DNA from 3 places in the Shigella sp. SIG3 genome. Region 1 is predicted to be linked to each of the others. Evidence: predicted binding sites of a transcription regulator. Region 1 holds the regulator's gene; each other region holds the start of a gene.
What was found. Region 1 encodes CRP, which controls carbon source genes, mostly activating them, when cyclic AMP is high. Its sites were predicted from a motif close to ATGTGANNNNNNTCACAT; they were not measured.

Region 1 (10,481 bases):
CACGGTCTGGTTGAGGCGGCGCAAAAGCGCGGCTGGCTGGGCGTGGTGATGCATTTTCGCGGATGCAGCGGTGAACCAAACCGTATGCACCGCATTTACCATTCGGGCGAAACCGAAGACGCCAGTTGGTTTTTACGCTGGCTGCAACGCGAATTTGGTCATGCGCCAACGGCTGCCGTCGGCTATTCGCTCGGCGGTAATATGCTGGCCTGTTTGCTGGCAAAGGAAGGCAATGATCTCCCGGTTGATGCGGCGGTGATTGTCTCTGCGCCGTTTATGCTGGAAGCCTGTAGCTATCATATGGAAAAGGGCTTTTCCCGCGTTTATCAGCGTTACTTGCTGAACCTGTTAAAAGCCAATGCCGCGCGCAAGCTGGCAGCCTACCCCGGAACGCTGCCGATTAATCTCGCGCAGTTAAAATCGGTACGTCGCATCCGTGAATTTGACGATCTAATCACCGCCAGAATTCACGGCTACGCCGACGCTATCGACTATTATCGTCAGTGTAGCGCCATGCCGATGCTGAACCGGATCGCCAAACCGACGCTGATTATTCACGCCAAAGACGATCCGTTTATGGATCATCAGGTGATCCCAAAACCGGAAAGTCTCCCCTCGCAGGTGGAGTATCAACTGACTGAACATGGCGGTCATGTTGGCTTTATTGGCGGTACATTACTTCATCCGCAAATGTGGCTGGAGTCACGCATTCCTGACTGGTTAACAACGTATCTGGAGGCGAAATCATGTTGATTCCGTGGCAAGACCTCTCCCCCGAAACGCTGGAAAATTTAATTGAAAGCTTTGTGTTACGTGAAGGCACCGATTATGGTGAACATGAGCGTACACTTGAACAGAAAGTCGCCGACGTCAAACGCCAGCTACAGTGCGGAGAAGCGGTGCTGGTATGGTCGGAACTGCACGAAACGGTCAATATTATGCCGCGCAGTCAGTTTCGCGAATAACCTGCAACCGTCGGCGGACGAGATAATAGTGATAGCTAAGTCATGGAGTTACTATGTCTGCCAAACATCCGGTCATTGCGGTAACAGGATCCAGCGGCGCGGGGACCACCACCACCAGCCTCGCGTTTCGTAAAATATTCGCGCAGTTAAATCTGCATGCAGCTGAGGTGGAAGGCGACAGTTTTCACCGTTACACCCGCCCGGAAATGGACATGGCGATCCGCAAAGCGCGCGACGCCGGGCGGCATATCAGCTACTTCGGCCCCGAAGCGAACGACTTCGGCCTGCTGGAACAAACCTTCATTGAATACGGTCAGAGCGGCAAAGGGAAATCTCGCAAATATCTGCATACCTACGACGAAGCCGTACCCTGGAATCAGGTACCGGGAACATTCACCCCCTGGCAACCTTTACCAGAACCCACTGATGTACTGTTTTATGAAGGTTTACACGGCGGCGTAGTCACGCCACAGCATAACGTTGCGCAGCATGTGGACTTACTGGTCGGCGTAGTGCCTATCGTTAACCTTGAGTGGATTCAAAAACTGATCCGCGACACCAGCGAGCGCGGGCACTCACGAGAAGCAGTGATGGACTCGGTAGTGCGTTCAATGGAAGACTATATCAACTACATCACACCGCAGTTTTCCCGCACCCATCTTAACTTCCAGCGCGTTCCCACCGTCGACACTTCAAACCCGTTCGCGGCAAAAGGTATCCCGTCGCTGGATGAAAGCTTTGTGGTGATCCATTTTCGTAATCTGGAAGGGATCGATTTCCCTTGGCTGCTGGCGATGTTGCAAGGCTCATTCATTTCCCACATCAATACGTTAGTGGTACCTGGCGGCAAAATGGGGCTGGCAATGGAATTAATTATGCTGCTGCTGGTGCAACGATTGATGGAAGGAAAGAAAATCGAGTAACTTTGCTATTATGCCGGATAAAATACTATCCGGCTTCACAACGGGATAGTTAAGTCACGCGGCAACCACTTCATACGAGTGAGTAATATTCACCGCTTTTTCCAGCATCAACGCCACTGAACAATATTTCTCGGCAGAGAGATCAACCGCACGCGCAACCGCTGCGTCTTTCAGGTCGCGACCGGTGACGATAAAATGCAGATTAATGTGCGTAAACAGGCGTGGTGCCTCTTCGCGGCGTTCAGAGGTCAATTTTACTTCACAATCGACCACATCCTGACGCCCTTTTTGCAGGATCGAAACCACATCGATGGCACTGCAACCACCCGCCGCCATCAACACCATTTCCATCGGACTTGGTGCTTTATCGCCTGAGTTGCCGTCCATTAAAATCTGGTGACCAGAGGCGGATTCGCCCAGAAAAGTTAACCCTTCGACCCACTTCACTCGCGCTTGCATTTTTGCTACTCCACTGCGTCAATTTTCCTGACAGAGTACGCGTACTAACCAAATCGCGCAACGGAAGGCGACCTGGGTCATGCTGAAGCGAGACACCAGGAGACACAAAGCGAAAGCTATGCTAAAACAGTCAGGATGCTACAGTAATACATTGATGTACTGCATGTATGCAAAGGACGTCACATTACCGTGCAGTACAGTTGATAGCCCCTTCCCAGGTAGCGGGAAGCATATTTCGGCAATCCAGAGACAGCGGCGTTATCTGGCTCTGGAGAAAGCTTATAACAGAGGATAACCGCGCATGGTGCTTGGCAAACCGCAAACAGACCCGACTCTCGAATGGTTCTTGTCTCATTGCCACATTCATAAGTACCCATCCAAGAGCACGCTTATTCACCAGGGTGAAAAAGCGGAAACGCTGTACTACATCGTTAAAGGCTCTGTGGCAGTGCTGATCAAAGACGAAGAGGGTAAAGAAATGATCCTCTCCTATCTGAATCAGGGTGATTTTATTGGCGAACTGGGCCTGTTTGAAGAGGGCCAGGAACGTAGCGCATGGGTACGTGCGAAAACCGCCTGTGAAGTGGCTGAAATTTCGTACAAAAAATTTCGCCAATTGATTCAGGTAAACCCGGACATTCTGATGCGTCTGTCTGCACAGATGGCGCGTCGTCTGCAAGTCACTTCAGAGAAAGTGGGCAACCTGGCGTTCCTCGACGTGACGGGCCGCATTGCACAGACTCTGCTGAACCTGGCAAAACAACCAGATGCTATGACTCACCCGGACGGTATGCAAATCAAAATTACCCGTCAGGAAATCGGTCAGATTGTCGGCTGTTCTCGTGAAACCGTGGGACGCATTCTGAAGATGCTGGAAGATCAGAACCTGATCTCCGCACACGGTAAAACCATCGTCGTTTACGGCACTCGTTAATCCCGTCGGAGTGGCGCGTTACCTGGTAGCGCGCCATTTTGTTTCCCCCGATGTGGCGCAGACTGATTTATCACCCCGATATCAACTATGCACTTCGACAAACGCTGGTGCTATGTTTGCCCGTGGCCGTTGGGTTAATGCTTGGCGAATTACGATTCGGTCTGCTCTTCTCCCTCGTTCCTGCCTGTTGCAATATTGCGGGCCTTGATACGCCTCATAAACGTTTTTTCAAACACTTAATCATTGGTGCGTCGCTGTTTGCCACCTGTAGCTTACTGACACAGCTGCTACTGGTAAAAGATGTTCCCCTGCCCTTTTTGCTGACCGGATTAACGCTGGTACTTGGCGTCACTGCTGAGCTGGGGCCATTGCACGCAAAATTGCTTCCTGCATCGCTGCTCGCCGCCATTTTTACCCTCAGTCTGGCGGGATACATGCCGGTCTGGGAACCATTGCTCATCTATGCGTTGGGCACTCTCTGGTACGGATTGTTTAACTGGTTTTGGTTCTGGATCTGGCGCGAACAACCGCTGCGCGAGTCACTAAGTCTGCTGTACCGTGAACTGGCAGATTATTGTGAAGCCAAATACAGCCTGCTTACCCAGCACACCGATCCTGAAAAAGCGCTGCCACCGCTGCTGGTGCGCCAGCAAAAAGCGGTCGATTTAATTACTCAGTGCTATCAGCAAATGCATATGCTTTCCGCGCAAAACAATACCGATTACAAGCGGATGCTGCGTATTTTCCAGGAGGCGCTGGATTTGCAGGAACATATTTCGGTCAGTTTGCATCAGCCGGAAGAGGTGCAAAAACTGGTCGAGCGTAGCCATGCGGAAGAAGTTATCCGCTGGAATGCGCAAACCGTCGCCGCTCGCCTGCGCGTGCTGGCTGATGACATTCTTTACCATCGCCTGCCAACGCGTTTTACGATGGAAAAGCAAATTGGCGCACTGGAAAAAATCGCCCGCCAGCATCCGGATAATCCGGTTGGGCAATTCTGCTACTGGCATTTCAGCCGCATCGCCCGCGTGCTGCGCACCCAAAAACCGCTCTATGCCCGTGACTTACTGGCCGATAAACAGCGGCGAATGCCGTTGCTTCCGGCACTGAAAAGTTATCTGTCACTAAAGTCTCCGGCGCTACGCAATGCCGGACGACTCAGTGTGATGTTAAGCGTTGCCAGCCTGATGGGCACCGTGCTGCATCTGCCGAAGTCGTACTGGATCCTGATGACGGTATTGCTGGTGACACAAAATGGCTATGGCGCAACCCGTCTGAGGATTGTGAATCGCTCCGTGGGAACCGTGGTCGGGTTAATCATTGCGGGCGTAGCGCTGCACTTTAAAATTCCCGAAGGTTACACCCTGACGTTGATGCTGATTACCACCCTCGCCAGCTACCTGATATTGCGCAAAAACTACGGCTGGGCAACGGTCGGTTTTACTATTACCGCAGTGTATACCCTGCAACTGTTGTGGCTGAACGGTGAGCAGTACATCCTTCCACGTCTTATCGATACCATTATTGGTTGTTTGATTGCTTTCGGTGGTACCGTCTGGCTGTGGCCGCAGTGGCAGAGCGGGTTATTGCGTAAAAACGCCCATGATGCTTTAGAAGCCTATCAGGAAGCGATTCGCTTGATTCTGAGCGAGGACCCGCAACCAACGCCACTGGCCTGGCAGAGAATGCGGGTAAATCAGGCGCATAACACTCTGTATAACTCATTGAATCAGGCGATGCAGGAACCGGCATTCAACAGCCATTATCTGGCAGATATGAAACTGTGGGTAACGCACAGCCAGTTTATTGTTGAGCATATTAATGCCATGACCACGCTGGCGCGGGAACACCGGGCATTGCCACCTGAACTGGCACAAGAGTATTTACAGTCTTGTGAAATCGCCATTCAGCGTTGTCAGCAGCGACTGGAGTATGACGAACCGGGTAGTTCTGGCGATGCCAATATCATGGATGCGCCGGAGATGCAGCCGCACGAAGGCGCGGCAGGTACGCTGGAGCAGCATTTACAGCGGGTTATTGGCCATCTGAACACCATGCACACCATTTCGTCGATGGCATGGCGTCAGCGACCGCATCACGGGATTTGGCTGAGTCGCAAGTTGCGGGATTCGAAGGCGTAATACAGGCTAAACCATCGGATAAGGCATTCACGCCGCATCCGACATATTTTGCCTGATGCGTCTTATTTACGCCCCAACCACCTTCGCCACCGCGTGGGCGAAACGTTGCATCCCCTCATCGATATCCGCATCTTCCACCACCAGCGACGGTGCTAAACGCATCACATCCGGTCCGGCATTCAGCACCATTACGCCAACCTCTGCACCCGCATACAGGAAATCACGCGCCCGACCTTTGTAGTGTGGTTTCAGCTCCGCGCCAATTAACAGCCCCATACCGCGAATATCGCTAAACACATCGTACTGCTGATCGATCTTCTGCAAATGGTCAACAAAACGCTGGCGTTTCGCCTGAATGCCTTCCAGCACTTCAGGGGTATTGATGATATCAAACGCCGCGCCCGCTACTGCACAGGCCAGAGGATTACCGCCGTAGGTGGAACCGTGAGAACCAGGATGAAACGCAGAAGCAATTTCCGCCGTGGTCAGCATGGCGCTAATCGGGAAGCCGCCGCCTAACGCTTTCGCAGAAGTCAGAATATCCGGCGTCACACCGTAGTACCTGTAAGCAAACAAATCGCCAGTCCGCCCCATCCCGCACTGCACTTCATCAAACACCAATAATACCTGATGTTGATCGCACAGCTCGCGCAAGCCCTGCAAAAACTCTGGCGTCGCTGCCGTCACACCGCCCTCGCCCTGGATCGGCTCAACCACCACCGCACAGGTGTGATCATCCATCACCGCTTTCACTGCATGGAGATCGTTAAAGGGAACGTGGATGATGTCTGCCGGTTGCGGCCCAAAGCCGTCGGAATATTTTGGCTGCCCACCCACCGAAACGGTAAACAGCGAGCGACCATGAAAAGCGTTATGGAAGGCAATAATTTTGGTTTTGAACGGGCTATGACGCACACAGGCGTAATGGCGTGCCAGTTTAAAGGCGGTTTCGTTAGCTTCCGTGCCGGAGTTCATAAACACCACGCGTTCGGCAAACGTCGCCTCAATCAGTTTGCGCCCAAGACGCAGCGCCGGTTCATTGGTGAAAACGTTACTGATATGCCACAGAGTTTCGCCCTGGGTTTTTAACGCGTTCACCAGCGCAGGATGGCAATGGCCCAACGCCGTAACTGCAATGCCACCCGCGAAATCGACATACTCCTTGCCTTGCTGATCCCAGATTCGGCTGCCCTGACCTTTTACCGGAATAAACTCTGCCGGAGCATAAATCGGCAGGATCACTTCATCGAAAGTCGCGCGTGTAATTGCTGTTTGTTCAATTGCCATCTCATGATCACCCTGTTACGCATAAATAAATATGAAATTATAATCACAAAATATGCATAAAAAATCACTGAATGGCAATCGGAAATCAGAGATGCAGGAAATTAGCCAGCAGTTGATGTCCTTGTTCGCTAAGAATACTTTCTGGATGGAACTGCACACCTTCCAGATCCCACTGGCGATGGCGAATCCCCATAATCTCGCGGGTTTCGCTCCAGGCCGTCACGTCAAAGCACGCTGGTAATGAGTCAGGTTCCACCACCAGCGAATGGTAGCGTGTCACGGTAAGTGGATTTGCCAGCCCCCGAAATACGCCCTCACCGCTATGTGTAATCGGCGAGGTTTTGCCGTGCATGACCTTTGCGGCGCGCACAACTTTGCCGCCAAATGCCTGCGCCATTGCCTGATGACCGAGGCAGACGCCAAGAATCGGCAAGCGCCCGGCATAGTGGCGAATAACGTCAAGGGAGATCCCGGCTTCATCTGGCGTACAGGGGCCAGGTGAGATGACAATTTTTTGTGGTTTAAGGGCGTCGATATCCGCCAGCGTCAACGCATCGTTGCGCTTAACCAGCACATCCGCCCCCAGTTCACAAAAGTACTGGTAGAGGTTCCAGGTAAAAGAATCGTAGTTATCTATAAGCAGGATCATGGCGGCTCCGGTACGAAAGAACCGCACTATTTTACTCAGATTCCCCGGCTTCGCTTACCACTTTGCTAAATATCATCTGCAGTGCGGTGAGATCCCCCATTGCCCCACTCTGATTTGCCTGATTCCAAGCCTCTTTTTCGATACCCTGCCAGCTCAGTTGATATCCGGCATGAATCGCCAGTTGCTCGAAGAAGATCCGCTGTGCCAGACCACTTCCCACCCGGAAGGGATGCAGCACGTCGATTTCACAATAGTAATGCGCCAGCCGCTCGACGAACTTCGCTTTCTCCAGGCCAACCAGATAACCTTCTTCCTCCAGATCCTGCATCAGGGCATTGCCCTCTTTTTCGATATAAGCAAAGTGGCAGAACGGCGTATCGCCCTGATAAATATCAACTTCACGCAGTTGCCCTGCCCAGTCGAAAATATCCTGGTACAGCTGGCGATGGATAGTGCGCAAATGCGGTAAACCGCGCACCAGCGGACCAAGCTCAATGGTCGCAGCACGCAGCGCCGTCATTTCGTAAGCGGCCTGTTCCAGCCGCTGCTGCTGGCGGATGTTCAGCCGGTTACGCATGATATCAAGGCCAGGATAAAGATACGGATCGCGCCCTTCGCCGAATTTATCGCTCATAGTGCCTCCTCAGCTCTTCAAGGCGCGCTAAAGCCTCTGCGGCAGTAAGAGTGACTAAAGGCATCTCGACGCCTTCAAGACGGCGACTGGCCTGGAAATTACGATTACGCTGAAGCTCCCAGAGACGGGACTTTTGCTTATCGGTGAGTTTCTTCACTTGATGCCTCCCTGAACGTGTCCATTTGCCACAAGTATAAGCGGCAAATCCGGGTTACGCCGGGAGAGCAGAAGCGCGGGCAAGATTGCCCGCGCGAGAAATCATTACGGCAGGACTTTAGCGGAAAGGATAACTACCGGTTTTGACGGCACATTCTGGTACGGACCAACATCATGAGTCGGCACCTGGGAAATCTTATCGGCAACGTCCATGCCTTTCACCACTTTACCAAATACCGCGTAACCGAAATCACGCTGACCATGGTCAAGGAAGGCGTTATCGGCAACGTTGATAAAGAACTGGCTGGTGGCGCTGTCTTTGTCAGCGGTACGCGCCATCGCGATGGTGCCACGCGTGTTGCGCAGGCCGTTATCGGCTTCATTTTTGATTGGCGGGTTTGGTTTTTTCTGCTGCATCTGCTCGGTGAAACCGCCGCCCTGAATCATAAAGCCAGGAATGACGCGGTGAAAGGTAGTGTTGTTATAAAAACCGCTGTTCACATAATCGACAAAGTTTTGCACAGACACTGGCGCTTTTTGTTTATCCAGCTCCAGTTCGATGTTACCAGCTGAGGTTGTCAACAATACGTGCGGGTCCCCTTTCGCTGCCATTGCTGCGGGAGAAAGAGCAGAAAGAGCGAAAACAGCAGCCATCGCCGCCAGGGTCGATTTGAACATGAGATTTCCTTAACAAACAGAGCAGAAAAAAAGCAAGTGAAGAGATTCTAAATAGCCTTCAAGAACAAGGCCATCCCTTTACCTAATTTTACGTATCTGAAATATATGTAACCTGACGATCACTTTTTATTCCGTAATCAAAATCACCTCTTAAAATGCAATTTAGCAACCGATTGCAATAAAACATTTAAACAGATCACAAAATCACCTAAAATCGCCCGCTCGCGGCATATCCCGCTATGCCATTTTATTTTTGAACGCAGGCCAATCATGACTAACAGCAATCGCATCAAGCTCACATGGATTAGCTTTCTCTCCTACGCACTGACTGGTGCGTTGGTTATTGTCACCGGGATGGTGATGGGAAATATCGCCGATTATTTCAATCTGCCTGTTTCCAGTATGAGTAACACCTTCACCTTCCTCAACGCCGGCATTTTAATCTCTATCTTCCTCAACGCCTGGCTGATGGAAATCGTCCCGTTGAAAACGCAGTTACGTTTTGGCTTTCTCCTGATGGTGCTGGCGGTTGCCGGTTTGATGTTCAGCCACAGCCTGGCGCTGTTCTCGACGGCGATGTTCATTCTCGGGGTGGTCAGCGGCATTACTATGTCGATTGGTACATTCCTGATAACACAAATGTATGAAGGGCGTCAGCGCGGTTCCCGCCTGTTATTTACTGACTCCTTCTTCAGTATGGCTGGGATGATTTTCCCAATGATCGCCGCGTTTCTACTGGCGCGCAGCATTGAGTGGTACTGGGTTTATGCCTGCATCGGGCTGGTGTATGTCGCTATTTTTATTCTGACCTTCAGCTGTGAGTTCCCGGCACTGGGCAAACGTGCACCAAAAACGGATGCTCCGGTAGAGAAAGAAAAGTGGGGGATCGGCGTACTGTTTCTCTCTGTTGCGGCGCTGTGCTACATCCTCGGTCAGTTAGGTTTTATCTCCTGGGTGCCTGAGTATGCCAAAGGCCTGGGCATGAGCCTGAACGACGCGGGCACGCTGGTGAGTAACTTCTGGATGTCATACATGGTCGGCATGTGGGCGTTCAGCTTTATTCTTCGCTTCTTTGATTTGCAACGCATTCTGACCGTACTGGCTGGTCTGGCTGCGATTCTGATGTACGTCTTTAACACCGGAACACCAGCACATATGGCGTGGTCAATTCTCGCTCTGGGCTTCTTCTCCAGCGCGATCTATACCACCATCATCACCCTGGGTTCACAGCAGACCAAAGTACCGTCGCCAAAACTGGTTAACTTTGTCCTGACCTGCGGAACCATCGGTACTATGTTGACCTTTGTGGTTACCGGCCCGATTGTTGAACATAGCGGTCCGCAGGCGGCACTGCTTACAGCAAACGGTCTGTACGCTGTCGTCTTTGTGATGTGCTTCCTGTTAGGTTTCGTCAGCCGTCACCGTCAGCATAACACCCTGACCTCTCATTAATTGCTAATGCCGGACGGCACTATCGTCGTCCGGCCTTTTCCTCTCTTCCCCCGCTACGTGCATCTATTTCTATAAACCCGTTCATTTTGTCCATTTTTTGCACAAACATGAAATGTCAGACAATTCCGTGACTTAAGAAAATTTATACAAATCAGCAATATACCCCTTAAGGAGTATATAAAGGTGAATTTGATTTACATCAA
Region 2 (10,481 bases), on a different contig from region 1:
TAAAAGGTGCTTACCATGAGATCCTTTTTGAAAAGGACGCAATGCGCTCAGTCGCGCTCCACGCCATCGTTGATTTTTTCAACAGGCATAACTCACCCAGCGGAAACCGCTCTACAGAGGTTTAAATTTCTTATGTACCAGGTTGTTGCGTCTGATTTAGATGGCACGTTACTTTCTCCCGACCATACGTTATCCCCTTACGCCAAAGAAACTCTGAAGCTGCTCACCGCGCGCGGCATCAACTTTGTGTTTGCGACCGGTCGTCACCACGTTGATGTGGGGCAAATTCGCGATAATCTGGAGATTAAGTCTTACATGATTACCTCCAATGGTGCGCGCGTTCACGATCTGGATGGCAATCTGATTTTTGCTCATAACCTGGATCGCGACATTGCCAGCGATCTGTTTGGCGTAGTCAACGACAATCCGGACATCATTACTAACGTTTATCGCGACGACGAATGGTTTATGAATCGCCATCGCCCGGAAGAGATGCGCTTTTTTAAAGAAGCGGTGTTCAAATATGCGCTGTATGAGCCGGGATTACTGGAGCCGGAAGGCGTCAGCAAAGTGTTTTTCACCTGCGATTCCCATGAACAACTGCTGCCGCTGGAGCAGGCGATTAACGCTCGCTGGGGCGATCGCGTCAACGTCAGTTTCTCTACCTTAACCTGTCTGGAAGTGATGGCGGGCGGCGTGTCGAAAGGCCATGCGCTGGAAGCAGTGGCGAAGAAACTGGGCTACAGCCTGAAGGATTGTATTGCGTTTGGTGACGGGATGAACGACGCCGAAATGCTGTCGATGGCGGGGAAAGGCTGCATTATGGGCAGTGCGCACCAGCGTCTGAAAGATCTGCATCCGGAGCTGGAAGTTATTGGTACTAATGCCGACGACGCGGTGCCGCATTATCTGCGTAAACTCTATTTATCGTAATCGTTCTTTATTTGGTCAGTTGTCAACCTGATACTTCGCTACAATGGATACTCGTTAATCAAAGAGTTTTCCATTGTGGCGCTACTTATCATCACCACGATTCTGTGGGCCTTCTCCTTTAGCTTTTATGGCGAGTACCTTGCGGGGCACGTCGATAGCTATTTTGCGGTGCTGGTGCGCGTTGGCTTGGCGGCACTCGTTTTTCTGCCGTTTCTGCGTACCCGTAGCAATAGCCTGAAAACGGTCGGCCTGTATATGCTGGTGGGCGCGATGCAGCTCGGCGTGATGTATATGCTGAGTTTCCGCGCTTATCTCTACCTGACGGTCTCCGAATTGTTGCTGTTCACCGTACTGACGCCGCTCTACATCACGCTGATTTATGACATCATGAGTAAGCGCCGTCTGCGCTGGGGCTATGCTTTTAGCGCCTTGCTGGCGGTGATTGGTGCCGGGATTATTCGCTATGATCAGGTCACCGACCATTTCTGGACTGGCTTGTTGCTGGTGCAACTCTCCAATATCACTTTTGCCATCGGCATGGTGGGTTACAAACGCCTGATGGAAACTCGCCCGATGCCGCAGCATAACGCCTTTGCGTGGTTCTATCTTGGCGCGTTCCTGGTGGCGGTAATTGCATGGTTCTTGCTGGGAAATGCGCAGAAAATGCCGCAAACCACGTTGCAATGGGGCATTCTGGTGTTTCTTGGCGTGGTGGCTTCCGGGATTGGCTACTTTATGTGGAACTACGGCGCGACGCAGGTGGACGCCGGAACGCTGGGCATTATGAATAATATGCACGTTCCGGCAGGGCTGCTGGTAAACCTGGCTATCTGGCACCAACAGCCGCACTGGCCAACGTTTATTACAGGCGCGCTGGTGATCCTGGCCTCACTGTGGGTGCATCGTAAGTGGGTCGCTCCGCGCTCTTCACAAACGGCAGATGATCGCAGGCGTGATTGCGCGCTGAGCGAATAAACGCTTCCGTAACTGGCTGACGCTGCTCGCCATCGCGCACGGCGGCGTACAGTCGGCTCCACAAGCCTTCGCCCAGGGTTTTGGTCACCACCAGACCCTGGCGCTCAAAACTCTCTACTACCCAATGCGGTAGCGCGGCAATACCCATCCGCGCGGCAACCATTTGAATCAATAATAAGGTGTTATCGACGCTTTTCAGTGACGGGCTGACGCCTGCCGGCTGAAGAAAATGCCGCCAGACATCCAGTCGACTACGCTGCACCGGATAAATTAATAGCGTCTCGCTGGCGAGATCTTCCGGTGTAATACGCGTTTTTGCCGCCAGTGGATGGTCAGGTGCTAACACCAGGCGTACTTCATAATCGAACATCGGCGAATAATGCAGGCCACTGCGCGGCAGGATATCGGAGGTCATCACCAGATCCAGCTCGCCCTGTTGCAACGCGGGCTGCGGGTCAAACGTCACGCCCGATTTAAAATCCATCTCTACCTGCGGCCAGTTCTTATGGAAATTTTCTAAAGCGGGTGTCAGCCACTGAATACAGCTATGGCACTCAATGGCAATGCGCAGACGCGTCTGCTGCGGTTCATTGCAGGCTTGCAGTGCCTGGCTGATTTGCGGCAGCACCTGGTTTGCCAGTTGCAACAGGATTTCTCCCTGCGGTGTAAAGCGTAGCGGCTGGCTCTTACGCACAAATAGCCGGAAGCCAAGGCGTTGTTCCAGATCGCTAAACTGGTGAGACAGGGCGGATTGCGTCTGATGCAACGTTGCCGCAGCGGCTGCGAGCGAGCCGCAGTTCCGCAACGCTTGTAGCGTTTTCAGGTGTTTTACTTCGATCATGAAAGTCCTTCACTTCGGCATGAATAATTTGCGCTTGAGGAATATACAGTAACCGCCAATTATGGATGTGTAAACATCTGGACGGCTAAAATCCTTCGTCTTTTAAATTTATGGTGCGTTGGCTACGTTTCTCCACCCCGGTCACTTACTTCAGTAAGCTCCCGGCGATGAATAAACTTGCCGCCTTCCCTAAATTCAAAATCCATAGGATTTACATATAATTAGAGGAAGAAAAATGACAATATTGAATCACACCCTCGGTTTCCCTCGCGTTGGCCTGCGTCGCGAGCTGAAAAAAGTGCAAGAAAGTTATTGGGCGGGGAACTCCACGCGTGAAGAACTGCTGACAGTAGGGCGTGAACTGCGTGCTCGTCACTGGGATCAACAAAAGCAAGCGGGTATCGACCTGCTGCCGGTGGGCGATTTTGCCTGGTACGATCATGTACTGACCACCAGTTTGCTGCTGGGTAATGTTCCGCCACGTCATCAGAACAAAGACGGTTCGGTAGATATCGACACCCTGTTCCGTATTGGTCGTGGACGTGCGCCGACTGGCGAACCTGCGGCGGCAGCGGAAATGACCAAATGGTTTAACACCAACTATCACTACATGGTGCCGGAGTTCGTTAAAGGCCAACAGTTCAAACTGACCTGGACGCAGCTGCTGGAGGAAGTGGACGAGGCGCTGGCGCTGAGCCACAACGTTAAGCCTGTGCTGCTGGGGCCGGTTACTTACCTGTGGCTGGGGAAAGTGAAAGGTGAACAGTTTGACCGCCTTAGCCTGCTGAACGACATTCTGCCGGTTTATCAGCAAGTGCTGGCAGAACTGGCGAAACGCGGCATCGAGTGGGTACAGATTGATGAACCCGCGCTGGTACTGGAACTACCACAGGCGTGGCTGGACGCATACAAACCCGCTTACGACGCGCTCCAGGGACAGGTGAAACTGCTGCTGACCACCTATTTTGAAGGCGTAACGCCAAATCTCGACACGATTACTGCGCTGCCTGTTCAGGGGCTGCATGTGGACCTTGTACATGGTAAAGATGACGTTGTTGAACTGCACAAGCGCCTGCCTTCTGACTGGCTGCTGTCTGCGGGTCTAATCAATGGTCGTAACGTCTGGCGCGCCGATCTTACTGAGAAATATGCGCAAATTAAGGACATTGTCGGCAAACGTGATTTGTGGGTGGCATCTTCCTGCTCGTTGCTGCACAGCCCCATCGACCTGAGCGTGGAAACGCGTCTTGATGCAGAAGTGAAAAGCTGGTTTGCCTTCGCCCTACAAAAATGCCATGAACTGGCACTGCTGCGCGATGCGCTGAACAGTGGTGACACGGCAGCTCTGGCAGAGTGGAGCGCCCCAATTCAGGCGCGTCGTCACTCTACTCGTGTACATAATCCGGCGGTAGAAAAGCGTCTGGCGGCGATCACCGCCCAGGACAGCCAGCGTGCGAATGTCTATGAAGTGCGTGCTGAAGCCCAGCGTGCGCGTTTTAAACTGCCAGCGTGGCCGACCACCACGATTGGTTCCTTCCCGCAAACCACGGAAATTCGTACCCTGCGTCTGGATTTCAAAAAGGGCAATCTCGACGCCAACAACTACCGCACGGGCATTGCGGAACATATCAAGCAGGCCATTGTTGAGCAGGAACGTTTGGGACTGGATGTGCTGGTACATGGCGAGGCCGAGCGTAATGACATGGTGGAATACTTTGGCGAGCACCTCGACGGATTTGTCTTTACGCAAAACGGTTGGGTACAGAGCTACGGTTCCCGCTGCGTGAAGCCACCGATTGTCATTGGTGACATTAGCCGCCCGGCACCGATTACCGTGGAGTGGGCGAAGTATGCGCAATCGCTGACCGACAAACCGGTGAAAGGGATGCTGACGGGGCCGGTGACCATACTCTGCTGGTCGTTCCCGCGTGAAGATGTCAGCCGTGAAACCATCGCCAAACAGATTGCGCTGGCGCTGCGTGATGAAGTGGCCGATCTGGAAGCCGCTGGAATTGGCATCATCCAGATTGACGAACCGGCGCTGCGCGAAGGTTTACCGCTGCGTCGTAGCGACTGGGATGCGTATCTCCAGTGGGGCGTAGAGGCCTTCCGTATCAACGCCGCCGTGGCGAAAGATGACACACAAATCCACACTCACATGTGTTATTGCGAGTTCAACGACATCATGGATTCGATTGCGGCGCTGGACGCAGACGTCATCACCATCGAAACCTCGCGTTCCGACATGGAGTTGCTGGAGTCGTTTGAAGAGTTTGATTATCCAAATGAAATCGGTCCTGGCGTCTATGACATTCACTCGCCAAACGTACCGAGCGTGGAATGGATTGAAGCCTTGCTGAAGAAAGCGGCAAAACGCATTCCGGCAGAGCGCCTGTGGGTCAACCCGGACTGTGGCCTGAAAACGCGCGGCTGGCCAGAAACCCGCGCGGCACTGGCGAACATGGTGCAGGCGGCGCAGAATTTGCGTCGGGGGTAAATCCAAACCGGGTGGTAATACCACCCGGTCTTTTCTCATTACAGCGACTTCTTCCCACCATACTGCTTAAACCATTCCAGCATACGCTGCCAGCCATCTTTCGCAGATTCGGCATGATAGCTCGGGCGATAATCAGCGTTGAATGCATGCCCGGCATCCGGGTACACGATAATCTCTGCTTTCGCATTAGCAGCCCGCAGCGCCTGGCGCATCGTTTCAACGCTCTCCTGCGGAATGCTGTTATCCTGACCACCATATAAGCCGAGAACCGGTGCGTTAAGATCGGTTGCGATATCAACAGGTTGTTTCGGTGAATTCAGCGACTTGTCGCCCGTCAGTTTGCCGTACCACGCCACTGCGGCTTTTAGCTGTGGATTATGCGCGGCATACAGCCAGGTGATACGTCCACCCCAGCAGAATCCGGTGATCATTAAACGATGAACATCGCCGCCGTTGCGGGAAGCCCAACTGGCGACATGATCGAGATCGGCCAGCACCTGCGAGTCAGGCACTTTTGCTACCAGACCGCTAAGCAACGTGGGGATATCGGCAAAATCATTCGGATCGCCTTCGCGGAAGTAAAGTTCAGGTGCGATAGCCAGATACCCCTCCAGCGCCAGACGGCGACAAATGTCGCGGATATGTTCATGCACGCCAAAAATTTCCTGCACTACAATGACCACTGGCAGTGGGCCATCGCTTTGCTTTGGTCTGGCATGGTAAGCAGGCATGTTATCCCCTTGTGAAGGGATAGAGGTGAAGCCCGCCACAATCGCGTCGTCCGGGGTCTGAACGATGGTCGAAGCGAGAGGCGATGCAGCAGGTGCAAATCCAGATTGTTGTGTTGTTGCCATGGTATTCTCCGTACCCTTATAAAAATGTTGCGCAATGTTAACTATAGTCAGCATGCAACAAATCACATTGCCTGAATCGGCTCATCTTTTATGCAGTCCTGCAGAATGAAGAGTGATTTATGTGATATGAATCACTTTTGGTGGGTAAATTTATGCAACGCATTTGCGTCATGGTGATGAGTATCACGAAAAAATGTTAAACCCTTCGGTAAAGTGTCTTTTTGCTTCTTCTGACTAAACCGATTCACAGAGGAGTTGTATATGTCCAAGTCTGATGTTTTTCATCTCGGCCTCACTAAAAACGATTTACAAGGGGCTACGCTTGCCATCGTCCCTGGCGACCCGGATCGTGTGGAAAAGATCGCCGCGCTGATGGATAAGCCGGTTAAGCTGGCATCTCACCGCGAATTCACTACCTGGCGTGCAGAGCTGGATGGTAAACCTGTTATCGTCTGCTCTACCGGTATCGGCGGCCCGTCTACCTCTATTGCTGTTGAAGAGCTGGCACAGCTGGGCATTCGCACCTTCCTGCGTATCGGTACAACGGGCGCTATTCAGCCGCATATTAATGTGGGTGATGTCCTGGTTACCACGGCGTCTGTCCGTCTGGATGGCGCGAGCCTGCACTTCGCACCGCTGGAATTCCCGGCTGTCGCTGATTTCGAATGTACGACTGCGCTGGTTGAAGCTGCGAAATCTATTGGCGCGACAACTCACGTTGGCGTGACAGTTTCTTCTGATACCTTCTACCCAGGTCAGGAACGTTACGATACTTACTCTGGTCGCGTAGTTCGTCACTTTAAAGGTTCTATGGAAGAGTGGCAGGCGATGGGCGTAATGAACTATGAAATGGAATCTGCAACTCTGCTGACCATGTGTGCAAGTCAGGGCCTGCGTGCCGGTATGGTAGCGGGTGTTATCGTTAACCGCACCCAGCAAGAGATCCCGAATGCTGAGACGATGAAACAAACTGAAAGCCATGCGGTGAAAATCGTGGTGGAAGCGGCGCGTCGTCTGCTGTAATTCTCTTCTCCTGTCTGAAGGCCGACGCGTTCGGCCTTTTGTATTTTTGCGTAGCGCCTCGCAGGAAATGCCTTTCCAACTGGACGTTTGTACAGCACAATTCTATTTTGTGCGGGTAAGTTGTTGCGTCAGGAGGCGTTGTGGATTTCTCAATCATGGTTTACGCAGTTATTGCGTTGGTGGGTGTGGCAATTGGCTGGCTGTTTGCCAGTTATCAACATGCGCAGCAAAAAGCCGAGCAATTAGCTGAACGTGAAGAGATGGTCGCGGAGTTAAGCGCGGCAAAACAACAAATTACCCAAAGCGAGCACTGGCGTGCAGAGTGTGAATTGCTCAATAACGAAGTGCGCAGCCTGCAAAGTATTAACACCTCTCTGGAGGCCGATCTGCGTGAAGTAACCACGCGGATGGAAGCCGCACAGCAACATGCTGACGATAAAATTCGCCAGATGATTAACAGCGAGCAGCGCCTCAGTGAGCAGTTTGAAAACCTCGCCAACCGTATTTTTGAGCACAGCAATCGCCGGGTTGATGAGCAAAACCGTCAGAGTCTGAACAGCCTGTTGTCGCCGCTACGTGAACAACTGGACGGTTTCTGCCGTCAGGTTCAGGACAGCTTCGGTAAAGAAGCACAAGAACGCCATACCCTGACCCACGAAATTCGCAATCTCCAGCAACTCAACGCGCAAATGGCCCAGGAAGCGATCAACCTGACGCGCGCGCTGAAAGGCGACAATAAAACCCAGGGCAACTGGGGCGAGGTAGTATTGACGCGGGTGCTGGAGGCTTCCGGTCTGCGTGAAGGGTATGAATATGAAACCCAGGTCAGCATCGAAAATGACGCCCGCTCGCGGATGCAGCCGGATGTCATCGTGCGGCTGCCGCAGGGAAAAGATGTGGTGATCGACGCCAAAATGACGCTGGTCGCCTATGAACGCTATTTTAACGCCGAAGACGACTACACCCGCGAAAGCGCGCTACAGGAACATATCGCGTCGGTGCGTAACCATATCCGTTTGCTGGGACGCAAAGATTATCAACAGCTGCCGGGGCTGCGAACTCTGGATTACGTGCTGATGTTTATTCCCGTTGAACCCGCTTTTTTACTGGCGCTTGACCGCCAGCCGGAGCTGATCACCGAAGCGTTGAAAAACAATATCATGCTGGTTAGCCCGACTACGCTGCTGGTGGCGTTGCGTACTATTGCCAACCTGTGGCGTTATGAGCATCAAAGCCGTAACGCCCAGCAAATCGCCGATCGTGCCAGCAAGCTGTACGACAAGATGCGTTTGTTCATCGATGACATGTCCGCGATTGGTCAAAGTCTCGACAAAGCGCAGGATAACTACCGCCAGGCAATGAAAAAACTCTCTTCAGGTCGCGGAAATGTGCTGGCGCAGGCAGAAGCGTTTCGCGGTTTAGGAGTAGAAATTAAACGCGAGATTAATCCGGATTTGGCTGAACAGGCGGTGAGCCAGGATGAAGAGTATCGACTTCGGTCGGTTCCGGGGCAGCCGAATGATGAAGCTTATCAACGCGATGATGAATATAATCAGCAGTCGTGCTAGCCCATTAGGGGTAGTTAAGCCGGGTAGAAATCTAGGGCATCGACGCCCAATCTGTTACACTTCTGGAACAATTTTTTGATGAGCAGGCATTGAGATGGTGGATAAGTCACAAGAAACGACGCACTTTGGTTTTCAGACCGTCGCGAAGGAACAAAAAGCGGATATGGTCGCCCACGTTTTCCATTCCGTGGCATCAAAATACGATGTCATGAATGATTTGATGTCATTTGGTATTCATCGTTTGTGGAAGCGATTCACGATTGATTGCAGCGGCGTACGCCGTGGGCAGACCGTGCTGGATCTGGCTGGTGGCACCGGCGACCTGACAGCGAAATTCTCCCGCCTGGTCGGAGAAACTGGCAAAGTGGTCCTTGCTGATATCAATGAATCCATGCTCAAAATGGGACGCGAGAAGCTGCGTAATATCGGTGTGATTGGCAACGTTGAGTATGTTCAGGCGAACGCTGAGGCGCTGCCGTTCCCGGATAACACCTTTGATTGCATCACCATTTCGTTTGGTCTGCGTAACGTCACCGACAAAGATAAAGCACTGCGTTCAATGTATCGCGTGCTGAAACCCGGCGGCCGCCTGCTGGTGCTTGAGTTCTCGAAGCCAATTATCGAGCCGCTGAGCAAAGCCTATGATGCATACTCCTTCCATGTGCTGCCGCGTATTGGCTCACTGGTCGCGAACGACGCCGACAGCTACCGTTATCTGGCAGAATCCATCCGTATGCATCCCGATCAGGATACCCTGAAAGCCATGATGCAGGATGCCGGATTCGAAAGTGTCGACTACTACAATCTGACGGCAGGGGTTGTGGCGCTGCATCGTGGTTATAAGTTCTGACAGGAGACCGGAAATGCCTTTTAAACCTTTAGTGACGGCAGGAATTGAAAGTCTGCTCAACACCTTCCTGTATCGCTCACCCGCGCTGAAAACAGCCCGCTCGCGTCTGCTGGGTAAAGTATTGCGCGTGGAGGTAAAAGGCTTTTCGACGTCATTGATTCTGGTGTTCAGCGAACGCCAGGTTGATGTACTGGGCGAATGGGCAGGCGATGCTGACTGCACCGTTATCGCCTACGCCAGTGTGTTGCCGAAACTTCGCGATCGCCAGCAGCTTACCGCACTGATTCGCAGTGGTGAGCTGGAAGTGCAGGGCGATATTCAGGTGGTGCAAAACTTCGTTGCGCTGGCAGATCTGGCAGAGTTCGACCCTGCGGAACTGCTGGCCCCTTATACCGGTGATATCGCCGCTGAAGGAATCAGAAAAGCCATGCGCGGAGGCGCAAAGTTCCTGCATCACGGCATTAAGCGCCAGCAACGTTATGTGGCGGAAGCCATTACTGAAGAGTGGCGTATGGCACCCGGTCCGCTTGAAGTGGCCTGGTTTGCGGAAGAGACGGCTGCCGTCGAGCGTGCTGTTGATGCCCTGACCAAACGGCTGGAAAAACTGGAGGCTAAATGACGCCTGGTGAAGTACGGCGCCTATATTTCATCATTCGCACTTTTTTAAGCTACGGACTTGATGAACTGATCCCCAAAATGCGTATCACCCTGCCGCTACGGCTATGGCGATACTCATTATTCTGGATGCCAAATCGGCATAAAGACAAACTTTTAGGTGAGCGACTACGACTGGCCCTGCAAGAACTGGGGCCGGTTTGGATCAAGTTCGGGCAAATGTTATCAACCCGCCGCGATCTTTTTCCACCGCATATTGCCGATCAGCTGGCGTTATTGCAGGACAAAGTTGCTCCGTTTGATGGCAAGCTGGCGAAGCAGCAGA
Region 3 (10,481 bases), on a different contig from region 1:
CTTTCCTCCCCTCCGCCCGTCTCCCCCGAAGAGGACGACGACAAAGCGGCGACTGTCTGGTCAGCTTCGGCGCGCAGTATAGAGGGTTTGCGCGCCCTTGTCACCCCGTGTTGCGCATTCCAATCGCCAGTGTCGCGGCAATATTACGTGAAGCACGGCAGATATTGTCATAAGCCCCGCGGAATGCTTCGTCCAACGTACCTATGCTGGTCAATACGCTGAAGACCGCATCAATGCCATGCTGATGTACAACGCCAACATCATCGGTCAGGCTACCCGCACCCGCAATGCCAATAACCGGTTTATGGTACTTCTTCGCCACGTTTGCGACGCCAATCGGTACCTTGCCGTGAATACTCTGGCTGTCAATACGCCCTTCACCGGTGATCACCAGCGTACAATCGTGAATATGTTCCTCCAGATTCAGCGCCGTAGTGACGATTTCAATACCACTTTTCAGTTCCGCACCAAGAAACGCCATCAGCGCCGCACCCATACCGCCCGCAGCTCCTGCGCCGGGGACATCTTTTACATCAACATGCAGCGCTTTTTTAATGACATCGGCATAGTGAGAGAGGTTATTGTCCAGCTCAACAATCATCGCTTCACTGGCTCCCTTTTGTGGGCCAAAGATGCGCGATGTGCCGTTATCGCCCACCAGCGGATTGGTGACATCACAAGCGACGCGAATGACGCAATCTTTTAAGCGCGGATCGAGGCCGGAAATATCAATATCATTCAGAGTATTAAGACTACCGCCGCCAAAACCAATTTCATTGCCGTTGGCGTCGCATAATTTCGCCCCCAGCGCCTGTACCATGCCTGCGCCGCCATCATTTGTAGCGCTACCGCCAATGCCGATAATAATGTTTGTCGCGCCGCTCTCCAGCGCCTGCAGGATTAACTCGCCTGTGCCGCGTGAAGTGGTCACGAGTGGATCGCGTTTTTCCGCAGGTACCAGCTCCAGCCCACTGGCCGCCGCCATTTCAATAAACGCGGTTTTGCCATCGCCGGAGATCCCCCAACTGGCATTCACTTTCTCGCCCAGCGGCCCTGTAACCCAGGTGTGACGTTCAGAACCCTGGGTGGCTGCAATCATCGCTTCCACCGTTCCTTCGCCACCGTCGGCAACCGGAATAGAAACGTACTGTGCATCAGGAAAAATTTCCCGAAATCCTTTTTCTATCGCCTGCGCAACCTCGCTGGCAGATAAACTTTCTTTATAAGAGTCTGGGGCGATTACGATTTTCATACCTATGCCTGTTACCACATGACGCCGGAGGGCGTTTCTCTTATTCGGCCTGGATTCCAGGCCCGGATTGCAATACGCCATCCGGGCACGACGTCATTAACGAGTAACTTCGACTTTCGCCAGTTTTTCGTAGTAGCACGCCAGGGCGCTATGATCCGCCGTTCCTAAACCATCTGCTCGCAGTGCCTGCATCATCTCCATAACCGCAGCTGTGAGCGGCAGTTGCGCGCCGACGCCGTGGGAAGTATCCAGCGCATTTGCCAGATCCTTAATATGCAGATCAATACGGAAGCCCGGCTTGAAGTTGCGGTCCATCACCATCGGCGCTTTGGCATCCAGCACGGTACTGCCCGCCAGTCCACCGCGAATTGCCTGATACACCAGGTCCGGGTTAACGCCCGCTTTAGTTGCCAGCGTTAACGCTTCTGACATCGCGGCAATATTCAGCGCCACAATGACCTGATTCGCCAGTTTGGTGACGTTACCTGCACCAATTGCCCCGGTATGCACCACGGAACCCGCCATTGCTTTCATCAAATCATAGTATTTGTCGAAAATAGCCTTGTCGCCGCCCACCATCACTGACAGCGTACCGTCGATGGCTTTCGGTTCACCGCCGCTCACCGGAGCATCCAGCATATCAATGCCTTTCGCTTTCAGCGCTTCGCTGATTTCACGGCTTGCCAGCGGTGCGATAGAACTCATATCGATCAATACCGTACCTGGCTTCGCGCCTTCAATAATGCCATTCTCACCCAGCGCCACCTCTTTCACATGAGGGGAGTTTGGCAGCATGGTTATGATGACGTCGCACTGTTCAGCGATCGCTTTAGCCGTAGAGGCTGTTTCTGCACCTGCAGCAATCACGTCAGCAATAGCTTCTGGGTTACGGTCAGCAACCACCAGCGAGTAACCTGCTTTCAGAAGGTTTTTACTCATTGGTTTACCCATAATCCCTAGGCCAATAAAACCAACTTTCATAGTCATATCAATCATCTCTCTTGTTGCGGTGGTGGTTATTTTTTAAAGGTATCAGCCAGTTTATGAGTGGCAGAGCGGAAGACGCCGAGATCGCTGCCGACAGCCACAAACGTCGCGCCCCATTCCAGATAACGACGCGCATCGGCTTCGACCGGCGCGAGGATACCGCTGGGTTTGCCGTGCGCGCTGGCACGGTTAAAAATGTGCTGAATTGCTTTTTGTACATCCGGGTGTGATGCATTGCCGAGATGGCCTAATGCCGCGGCCAGATCGCTGGGGCCGACGAAGATGCCGTCTACGCCTTCGGTAGCGGCAATGGCATCGACGTTATCTACGCCCTGCTGACTTTCTATCTGGACCAGAATAGTGATGTTCTTGTTCGACTGAGCGAAATAATCCGCCACGGTGCCAAACATATTGGCGCGGTGAGAAACGGAGACGCCGCGAATGCCTTCCGGTGGGTAACGGGTTGATGCCACCGCCTGCTCTGCTTCCTCTTTTGTTTCTACAAAAGGAATCAGGAAGTTATAGAAACCGATATCCAGAAGACGCTTAATAATTACCGGCTCGTTGGTCGGCACTCGCACTACTGGCGCGCTGGCGCTGCCTTTCAAGGCCATTAACTGCGGAATAAACGTGGAGATATCGTTTGGCGCATGTTCGCCATCCAGCACCAGCCAGTCAAACCCAGCCAAACCAAGAACTTCAGTGCTAATCGGGTTAGAGAGTGCTGACCAGCAACCAATTTGTACCTGTTTCGCAGCCAGTGCGGCTTTGAATTTATTCGGGAAAACATCGTTATTCATCGCTTATACCTTTGCTTATTTCTGCAATTCCATACGTTTAATGTCGCCAACTACGAAGAGGTAGCAGACCATCGCCATCAGCGCTGAACATCCCACGAAAACCAGTGCTGCATTGAAGGAGTGCAGTTCACTTACCAGGTAGCCAATCACCAGTGGAGTGACAATGGAGGCAACATTGCCAAAGACGTTAAAGACGCCGCCACAGAGGCCAACAATCTCTTTCGGCGCGGTGTCAGAAATCACCGGCCAGCCCAGAGCACCAAATCCTTTGCCAAAAAAAGCCAGCGCCATCAGCATGACCACCAGCGTGGTGTTGTTGGTGTAGTTACATAAGATGATGGTGGAAGCCAGCAACATTCCCAGCACAATCGGTAGCTTACGTGCCAGGGTCAGGGATAAACCGCGTTTGATCAGATAATCCGAGAAGACACCTCCCAGCACGCCGCCCGCAAAACCACACAGTGCCGGAATCGAGGCGACCAGACCCACTTTCAGAATCGACATGCCTTTTTCCTGCACCAGATAAATCGGGAACCAGGTGAGGAAGAACCAGGTGATGGTGTTGATAAAATATTGTCCGAAAAATACGCCCAACATCATGCGGTTAGAGAGCAATTGCTTGATGTAATGCAGTTTGGGACCGCTTGCTGCCGCGCTGCCCGGCTTTTTGTGGTCCATATCGACCACCGCGCCATTTTCAGAGATAAACTTCAGCTCTTCCTCAGACATACGTGGGTGATCTGTCGGGTTATGAATCAACTTGATCCACAGCGCCGTCAGCACAAAACCAATCACCCCCATAACGGTAAAGACGTGCTCCCATCCCCAGGCGAAAGTCAGCCAGCCAAGCAGAGGCGAAAAGAGCGCCAGCGAGAAATATTGTGCCGAGTTAAAGATGGCGGAGGCAGTACCACGTTCTTTCGTCGGGAACCAGGCGGCGACAATACGGGCGTTCGCCGGGAATGATGGAGCTTCCGAGAATCCCAGCATAAAGCGCATAAAGAACATGGAGATCCCTGCCCAGGCCAGCGGGAACATATCAACAAAGCCTTGCAGGAAGGTGAACAGCGACCAGAAAAAGAGGCTGTAGGTGTAAACTTTTTTCGAGCCAAACTTATCAAGCAACCAGCCGCCGGGGATTTGCATCAGCAAGTAGGCCCAGCCAAAAGCGGAGAAGATGTAACCCATCGAAACCGCACTTAACTGCAACTCTTTTGCCACTTCGGTACCAGCAATAGACAGCGTTGCACGATCGGCGTAGTTAACGGCGGTAACAATAAAAATAATCAGTAATATTAAATAGCGGGTATGCACACCTTTCCTTTTTTCGTCAACGGTGTCCAGAATCATTTTATTTACCTCGGGTACTTATGCTGATTTTTATTATTATGGGGAAGGTGTTATTTATAAGTTTCATTTATGCCGTAACGACAATGAACTCGGGAATTAGTATAAGCAGCGCGAGAATAATAATCATTGTGCAAATGCTAATTTAATTAATACTTTTTAAATATTATTTTGAGCATATGCACATAAGGTTGCGCGCTAAAGCACAGATTTGCGCTTTACCTTGCCGGGCGGCACTGCAATCCCTGAAATGATTGACATTGATCACATTTCTGCGTTTAAACTCCTGACATTCTTATTTCACCCAATGAAGTCATTTATTTTTAAATGAGACCAGGTCCTCATTTTAATAACCCCTGGCTGGAGAATATTGCACAATGGCCAACATCGAAATCAGACAAGAAACGCCAACTGCGTTTTATATAAAAGTTCACGACACAGATAATGTGGCAATTATTGTTAATGATAATGGCCTGAAAGCAGGAACGCGTTTTCCGGATGGGCTGGAATTAATTGAACATATTCCCCAGGGGCATAAAGTCGCATTGCTGGACATTCCGGCTAATGGTGAAATTATTCGTTATGGCGAAGTGATTGGTTACGCCGTGCGTGCAATCCCACGCGGAAGCTGGATCGACGAATCAATGGTTGTACTACCGGAAGCGCCGCCGTTACACACGCTGCCACTGGCAACCAAAGTCCCGGAACCCTTACCGCCGCTGGAAGGATACACCTTTGAGGGCTATCGCAATGCCGATGGCAGCGTGGGCACCAAAAACCTGCTCGGCATCACCACCAGCGTCCACTGTGTGGCAGGCGTGGTGGACTATGTAGTAAAAATCATTGAACGCGATCTGCTACCGAAATACCCGAACGTCGATGGCGTGGTGGGGCTGAATCATTTGTACGGTTGTGGCGTGGCGATTAACGCACCGGCGGCAGTTGTACCTATTCGTACCATTCACAATATTTCGCTGAACCCTAACTTTGGCGGCGAAGTAATGGTGATTGGCCTGGGTTGTGAAAAGTTGCAGCCTGAGCGCCTGCTGACTGGAACGGATGATGTGCAAGCTATTCCAGTAGAAAGCGCCAGCATTGTCAGTTTGCAGGATGAAAAGCATGTCGGTTTTCAGTCCATGGTCGAGGATATTTTGCAGGTCGCCGAACGCCATCTACAAAAACTGAATCAACGTCAGCGAGAAACCTGTCCGGCTTCAGAACTGGTTGTCGGCATGCAGTGCGGTGGCAGCGATGCGTTTTCTGGCGTAACGGCAAACCCGGCGGTTGGCTATGCGTCTGATCTACTGGTGCGCTGCGGCGCAACGGTGATGTTTTCAGAAGTCACGGAAGTGCGTGACGCGATCCATCTGCTGACACCACGCGCAGTGAACGAGGAGGTCGGCAAACGGCTGCTGGAGGAGATGGAGTGGTACGATAACTATCTCAATATGGGAAAAACCGACCGCAGCGCCAACCCTTCGCCGGGCAACAAGAAAGGCGGTCTGGCAAACGTGGTAGAGAAAGCGCTCGGCTCCATTGCTAAATCGGGCAAAAGTGCAATTGTTGAAGTGCTGTCGCCCGGTCAACGCCCGACTAAACGCGGATTAATTTACGCCGCGACGCCAGCCAGCGATTTTGTCTGTGGCACGCAACAGGTGGCTTCGGGTATCACCGTGCAAGTGTTTACGACCGGTCGTGGTACGCCGTACGGCCTGATGGCGGTACCCGTCATTAAAATGGCAACCCGCACCGAGCTGGCGAACCGCTGGTTTGATTTAATGGATATTAATGCGGGCACCATCGCTACCGGCGAAGAAACTATTGAAGAGGTGGGCTGGAAGTTGTTCCACTTTATTCTCGACGTCGCCAGCGGGAAGAAGAAAACCTTCTCGGATCAATGGGGACTGCATAACCAGCTGGCGGTGTTTAACCCAGCACCGGTGACCTGATAATTCAATTCGTATTATGCCCGATAGCACACGTTTATCGGGCATATTGAGTCACAGCGAAGACGCGTGATCCCCGACCAGAATCACTTCAACCCCAGCCTTTCGCAGTCCTTCCAGACTATCCGCAGGAATGCCTTCATCAACAATGATCATGTCGATACGTTGAGTATCAATGATCTTATGTAAACTGGAACGATTGAATTTACTGGAATCGGTGACCACGATGATCCGTTCCGCAACTTCGCACATCCGACGGTTTAAACGGGCTTCATCTTCATTATGTGTGCTGACGCCGCGCTCCAGATCGATCGCATCTACACCAAGAAACAGCATATCGAAGTGGTAATTTTGCAGCGATTGCTCAGCCTGATCGCCGTAAAAAGATTGCGACTGACGGCGCAAATGCCCGCCGGTCATCAGCAGCTCAACGCCTTCCGCTTCCAGCAACGCATTAGCCACGTTCATACCGTTGGTCATCGCAATTACGTCAGTGTACTTGCGCATCAGACGAGCAATCTCAAAAGTGGTGGTCCCGGAATCGAGGATCACCCGATGACCTGGCTGAATCAACTCAACGGCAGCTTTCGCAACGCTGCGTTTCATCGCGGTGTTCAGTGCGCTTTTATCTTCCACTGATGGCTCGACTGACGGCGTCGTGCTATCGCAGATCAACGCGCCACCATAGGCACGCACAGCGATCCCCTGCTTTTCCAGAAAAGCCAGATCATTGCGGATCGTCACAGTAGATACGCCATACAATGCCGACAGATCGTTAACCTGCACACTCCCTTGCTGTCGCAGACGCTGAATGATCTGTTCTCGTCGCTCGCTGGTGCCTGTCACTCGCTTCTCACCTGAAGCGTCGGTATTACTCATAGTAAGTCCTTTCGTAAAACTTTCGTTTCATTTCGTTTTGCCTATTAACGCCTTTCTATTAAGCAAATGCAAGCCCATCTTGCCCATTGGCGCAAGCTACTCTCGTTTCAGTGACTTTCATTATGTTTCTTTTGTGAATCAGATCAGAAAACTATTATATTTCGTTTTATTTTTATCTCACCATGATGCAGTATTAATTGAAACAAAACGAAAGATTAATATCGCAGTAATCTGAACTGGAGAGGAAAGTGAAACATCTGACAGAAATGGTGAGACAGCACAAAGCGGGCAAAACAAATGCAATTTATGCCGTTTGTTCCGCACATCCGCTGGTGCTGGAGGCTGCAATCCGCTACGCCAGTGCAAACCAAACGCCGTTACTGATTGAAGCAACCTCCAATCAGGTAGACCAGTTCGGCGGTTATACCGGAATGACGCCCGCCGATTTTCGCGGCTTTGTTTGTCAGCTCGCCGACTCGTTGAATTTCCCGCAGGATGCGCTGATTCTGGGTGGTGACCATCTGGGGCCAAACCGCTGGCAAAACCTGCCAGCCGCTCAGGCAATGGCCAATGCCGATGATTTGATTAAAAGCTACGTTGCGGCAGGATTCAAAAAAATCCACCTTGATTGCAGCATGTCCTGTCAGGACGATCCAATTCCCTTAACTGATGACATCGTGGCTGAACGCGCCGCCCGTCTGGCGAAAGTGGCGGAAGAAACCTGTCGCGAACACTTTGGCGAAGCCGATCTGGAGTATGTCATTGGTACCGAAGTGCCGGTACCTGGCGGCGCGCATGAAACCTTAAGCGAGCTGGCGGTCACCACGCCGGATGCCGCCCGCGCCACGCTGGAAGCCCATCGTCACGCTTTTGAAAAGCAAGGTTTGAATGCCATCTGGCCACGCATCATTGCCCTGGTGGTTCAACCCGGCGTCGAATTCGATCACACCAACGTTATTGATTATCAGCCCGCCAAAGCGAGCGCCTTAAGCCAGATGGTCGAAAACTACGAAACGCTGATTTTCGAAGCGCACTCTACCGATTATCAATTGTTTTAAGCCGGATTGATGAACGCTTGATTCACGGTCAGGTCGGCGTTCAGTGGGTCGGATTTGCGGGGGCAAATCTGGTGCTGGTAGCCAACGATGAGGTTGCCGAAGATCCGGTACAACAAAACCTGATGGAAATGGTACTGGCAGAAGGGATCGCCGTACGTTTCTGGACGCTGCAAAAAGTTATCGACAACATTCATCGCGCCGCCGATCGACAGAAAATCCTGCTGGTTTGTAAAACACCCGCCGATTTCCTGACGCTGGTGAAAGGTGGCGTTCCGGTGAATCGCATTAACGTTGGCAATATGCACTACGCCAATGGCAAACAACAAATCGCCAAAACGGTTTCTGTGGATGCGGGCGATATCGCAGCATTTAACGACCTGAAAGCCGCTGGGGTGGAATGCTTCGTTCAGGGCGTCCCGACAGAGCCTGCTGTGGACCTCTTTAAATTACTTTGAGGGATTCATCATGGAAATCAGCCTGTTGCAGGCATTTGCGTTGGGCATTATCGCCTTTATCGCTGGCCTAGATATGTTTAACGGCTTAACCCATATGCACCGCCCGGTGGTCCTCGGCCCGTTGGTCGGGCTGGTACTTGGCGATCTGCATACCGGAATTTTAACCGGCGGTACGCTGGAACTAGTGTGGATGGGGCTGGCCCCGCTGGCGGGCGCACAGCCGCCTAACGTGATTATCGGTACTATCGTCGGCACGGCGTTTGCCATTACTACTGGCGTGAAACCCGATGTCGCGGTCGGTGTCGCCGTACCTTTCGCTGTCGCAGTACAGATGGGGATTACCTTCCTGTTCTCGGTGATGTCTGGCGTGATGTCTCGCTGCGACCGGATGGCGGAGAACGCCGATACTCGCGGCATTGAACGCGTGAACTATCTGGCACTGCTGGCACTCGGCACTTTCTATTTTCTCTGCGCTTTCCTGCCTATCTACTTCGGCACGGAACATGCAAAAACCATCATTGATGTCCTGCCGCAACGATTAATCGACGGCCTCGGCGTCGCGGGCGGCATCATGCCAGCAATCGGTTTTGCCGTGCTGCTGAAAATCATGATGAAAAACGTCTACATACCCTACTTCATCCTGGGCTTTGTTGCCGCAGCCTGGCTCAAGTTACCGGTGCTGGCTATTGCTGCCGCCGCGCTGGCGATGGCGCTGATCGATCTGCTGCGTAAATCTCCTGAACCGACTCAACCTGCGGCACAGAAAGAGGAATTTGAAGATGGCATCTAATCAAACCACCCTGCCGAACGTCAGCGAAAATGAAGAAACACTGCTGACTGGCGTCAATGAAAACGTGTATGAAGATCGGAGCATTGCCGCGGAGCTGACGAAAAAAGATATCAACCGCGTCGCCTGGCGTTCCATGCTGTTACAAGCGTCTTTTAACTACGAACGTATGCAGGCTTCTGGCTGGTTGTACGGTCTGCTGCCTGCTCTGAAAAAGATCCACACTAATAAACGCGACCTGGCGCGCGCCATGAAGGGGCATATGGGTTTCTTCAATACCCATCCGTTTCTGGTGACGTTTGTTATCGGCATTATCCTTGCGATGGAGCGTTCTAAGCAGGACGTTAACAGTATTCAGAGCACCAAAATTGCCGTCGGTGCGCCGCTTGGCGGGATTGGCGATGCGATGTTCTGGCTAACGCTACTGCCGATTTGTGGCGGGATAGGCGCAAGCCTCGCGCTACAAGGCTCTATTCTTGGCGCAGTCGTCTTTATTGTGCTGTTCAACGTGGTACACTTGGGGCTGCGTTTTGGTCTGGCGCATTATGCTTACCGCATGGGCGTGGCGGCGATTCCCCTTATTAAAGCGAATACCAAAAAAGTCGGCCATGCTGCGTCAATCGTTGGAATGACGGTAATCGGCGCACTGGTGGCAACCTATGTTCGTTTAAGCACCACGCTGGAAATCACGGCGGGCGACGCAGTGGTTAAGTTACAGGCTGATGTTATCGACAAACTGATGCCTGCCTTCTTACCGCTGGTCTACACCCTGACCATGTTCTGGCTGGTACGCCGCGGCTAGAGTCCGCTGCGCCTGATTGCGGTTACCGTGGTTCTAGGGATCGTCGGTAAATTCTGCCATTTCCTTTAAATACAATGAGGTATTAGATGTTAAGTATTATTTTGACAGGGCATGGCGGGTTTGCCAGTGGCATGGAAAAAGCAATGAAGCAAATCCTCGGCGATCAAT

Region 2: the regulator CRP is predicted to act here: its motif matches at 6,220-6,237, upstream of udp (uridine phosphorylase).
Region 3: the regulator CRP is predicted to act here: its motif matches at 4,639-4,656, upstream of garD (galactarate dehydratase).

The regions. Positions count from the first base shown of each region.
Region 1 covers NZ_JBQZXE010000003.1:28,837-39,317, forward strand. The annotation lists gene ACUU1I_RS01440 (hydrolase) at 1-753, shown strand, start outside; gene ACUU1I_RS01445 (YheU family protein) at 747-965, shown strand; gene ACUU1I_RS01450 (phosphoribulokinase) at 1,019-1,888, shown strand; gene ACUU1I_RS01455 (OsmC family protein) at 1,943-2,347, opposite strand; gene crp (cAMP-activated global transcriptional regulator CRP) at 2,649-3,281, shown strand; gene ACUU1I_RS01465 (YccS/YhfK family putative transporter) at 3,332-5,422, shown strand; gene argD (bifunctional acetylornithine/succinyldiaminopimelate transaminase) at 5,489-6,709, opposite strand; gene pabA (aminodeoxychorismate synthase component 2) at 6,795-7,358, opposite strand; gene ACUU1I_RS01480 (putative adenosine monophosphate-protein transferase Fic) at 7,390-7,992, opposite strand; gene ACUU1I_RS01485 (YhfG family protein) at 7,982-8,149, opposite strand; gene ppiA (peptidylprolyl isomerase A) at 8,254-8,826, opposite strand; gene tsgA (MFS transporter TsgA) at 9,097-10,278, shown strand.
Region 2 covers NZ_JBQZXE010000043.1:2,134-12,614, forward strand. The annotation lists gene pldB (lysophospholipase L2) at 1-125, shown strand, start outside; gene yigL (sugar/pyridoxal phosphate phosphatase YigL) at 133-933, shown strand; gene bioP (biotin transporter) at 1,009-1,908, shown strand; gene metR (HTH-type transcriptional regulator MetR) at 1,796-2,749, opposite strand; gene metE (5-methyltetrahydropteroyltriglutamate--homocysteine S-methyltransferase) at 2,985-5,246, shown strand; gene ACUU1I_RS10035 (dienelactone hydrolase family protein) at 5,285-6,100, opposite strand; gene udp (uridine phosphorylase) at 6,362-7,123, shown strand; gene rmuC (DNA recombination protein RmuC) at 7,264-8,691, shown strand; gene ubiE (bifunctional demethylmenaquinone methyltransferase/2-methoxy-6-polyprenyl-1,4-benzoquinol methylase UbiE) at 8,786-9,541, shown strand; gene ubiJ (ubiquinone biosynthesis protein UbiJ) at 9,555-10,160, shown strand; gene ubiB (ubiquinone biosynthesis regulatory protein kinase UbiB) at 10,157-10,481, shown strand, end outside.
Region 3 covers NZ_JBQZXE010000057.1:767-11,247, reverse strand. The annotation lists RNA gene rnpB (RNase P RNA component class A) at 1-68, opposite strand, end outside; gene garK (glycerate 2-kinase) at 101-1,252, opposite strand; gene garR (2-hydroxy-3-oxopropionate reductase) at 1,349-2,239, opposite strand; gene garL (2-dehydro-3-deoxyglucarate aldolase) at 2,269-3,039, opposite strand; gene garP (galactarate/glucarate/glycerate transporter GarP) at 3,055-4,389, opposite strand; gene garD (galactarate dehydratase) at 4,764-6,335, shown strand; gene agaR (aga operon transcriptional regulator AgaR) at 6,387-7,211, opposite strand; partial or broken gene ACUU1I_RS11895 (class II D-tagatose-bisphosphate aldolase non-catalytic subunit) at 7,460-8,260, shown strand; gene agaV (PTS N-acetylgalactosamine transporter subunit IIB) at 8,260-8,724, shown strand; gene agaW (PTS N-acetylgalactosamine transporter subunit IIC) at 8,735-9,514, shown strand; gene agaE (PTS N-acetylgalactosamine transporter subunit IID) at 9,504-10,313, shown strand; gene agaF (PTS galactosamine/N-acetylgalactosamine transporter subunit IIA) at 10,400-10,481, shown strand, end outside.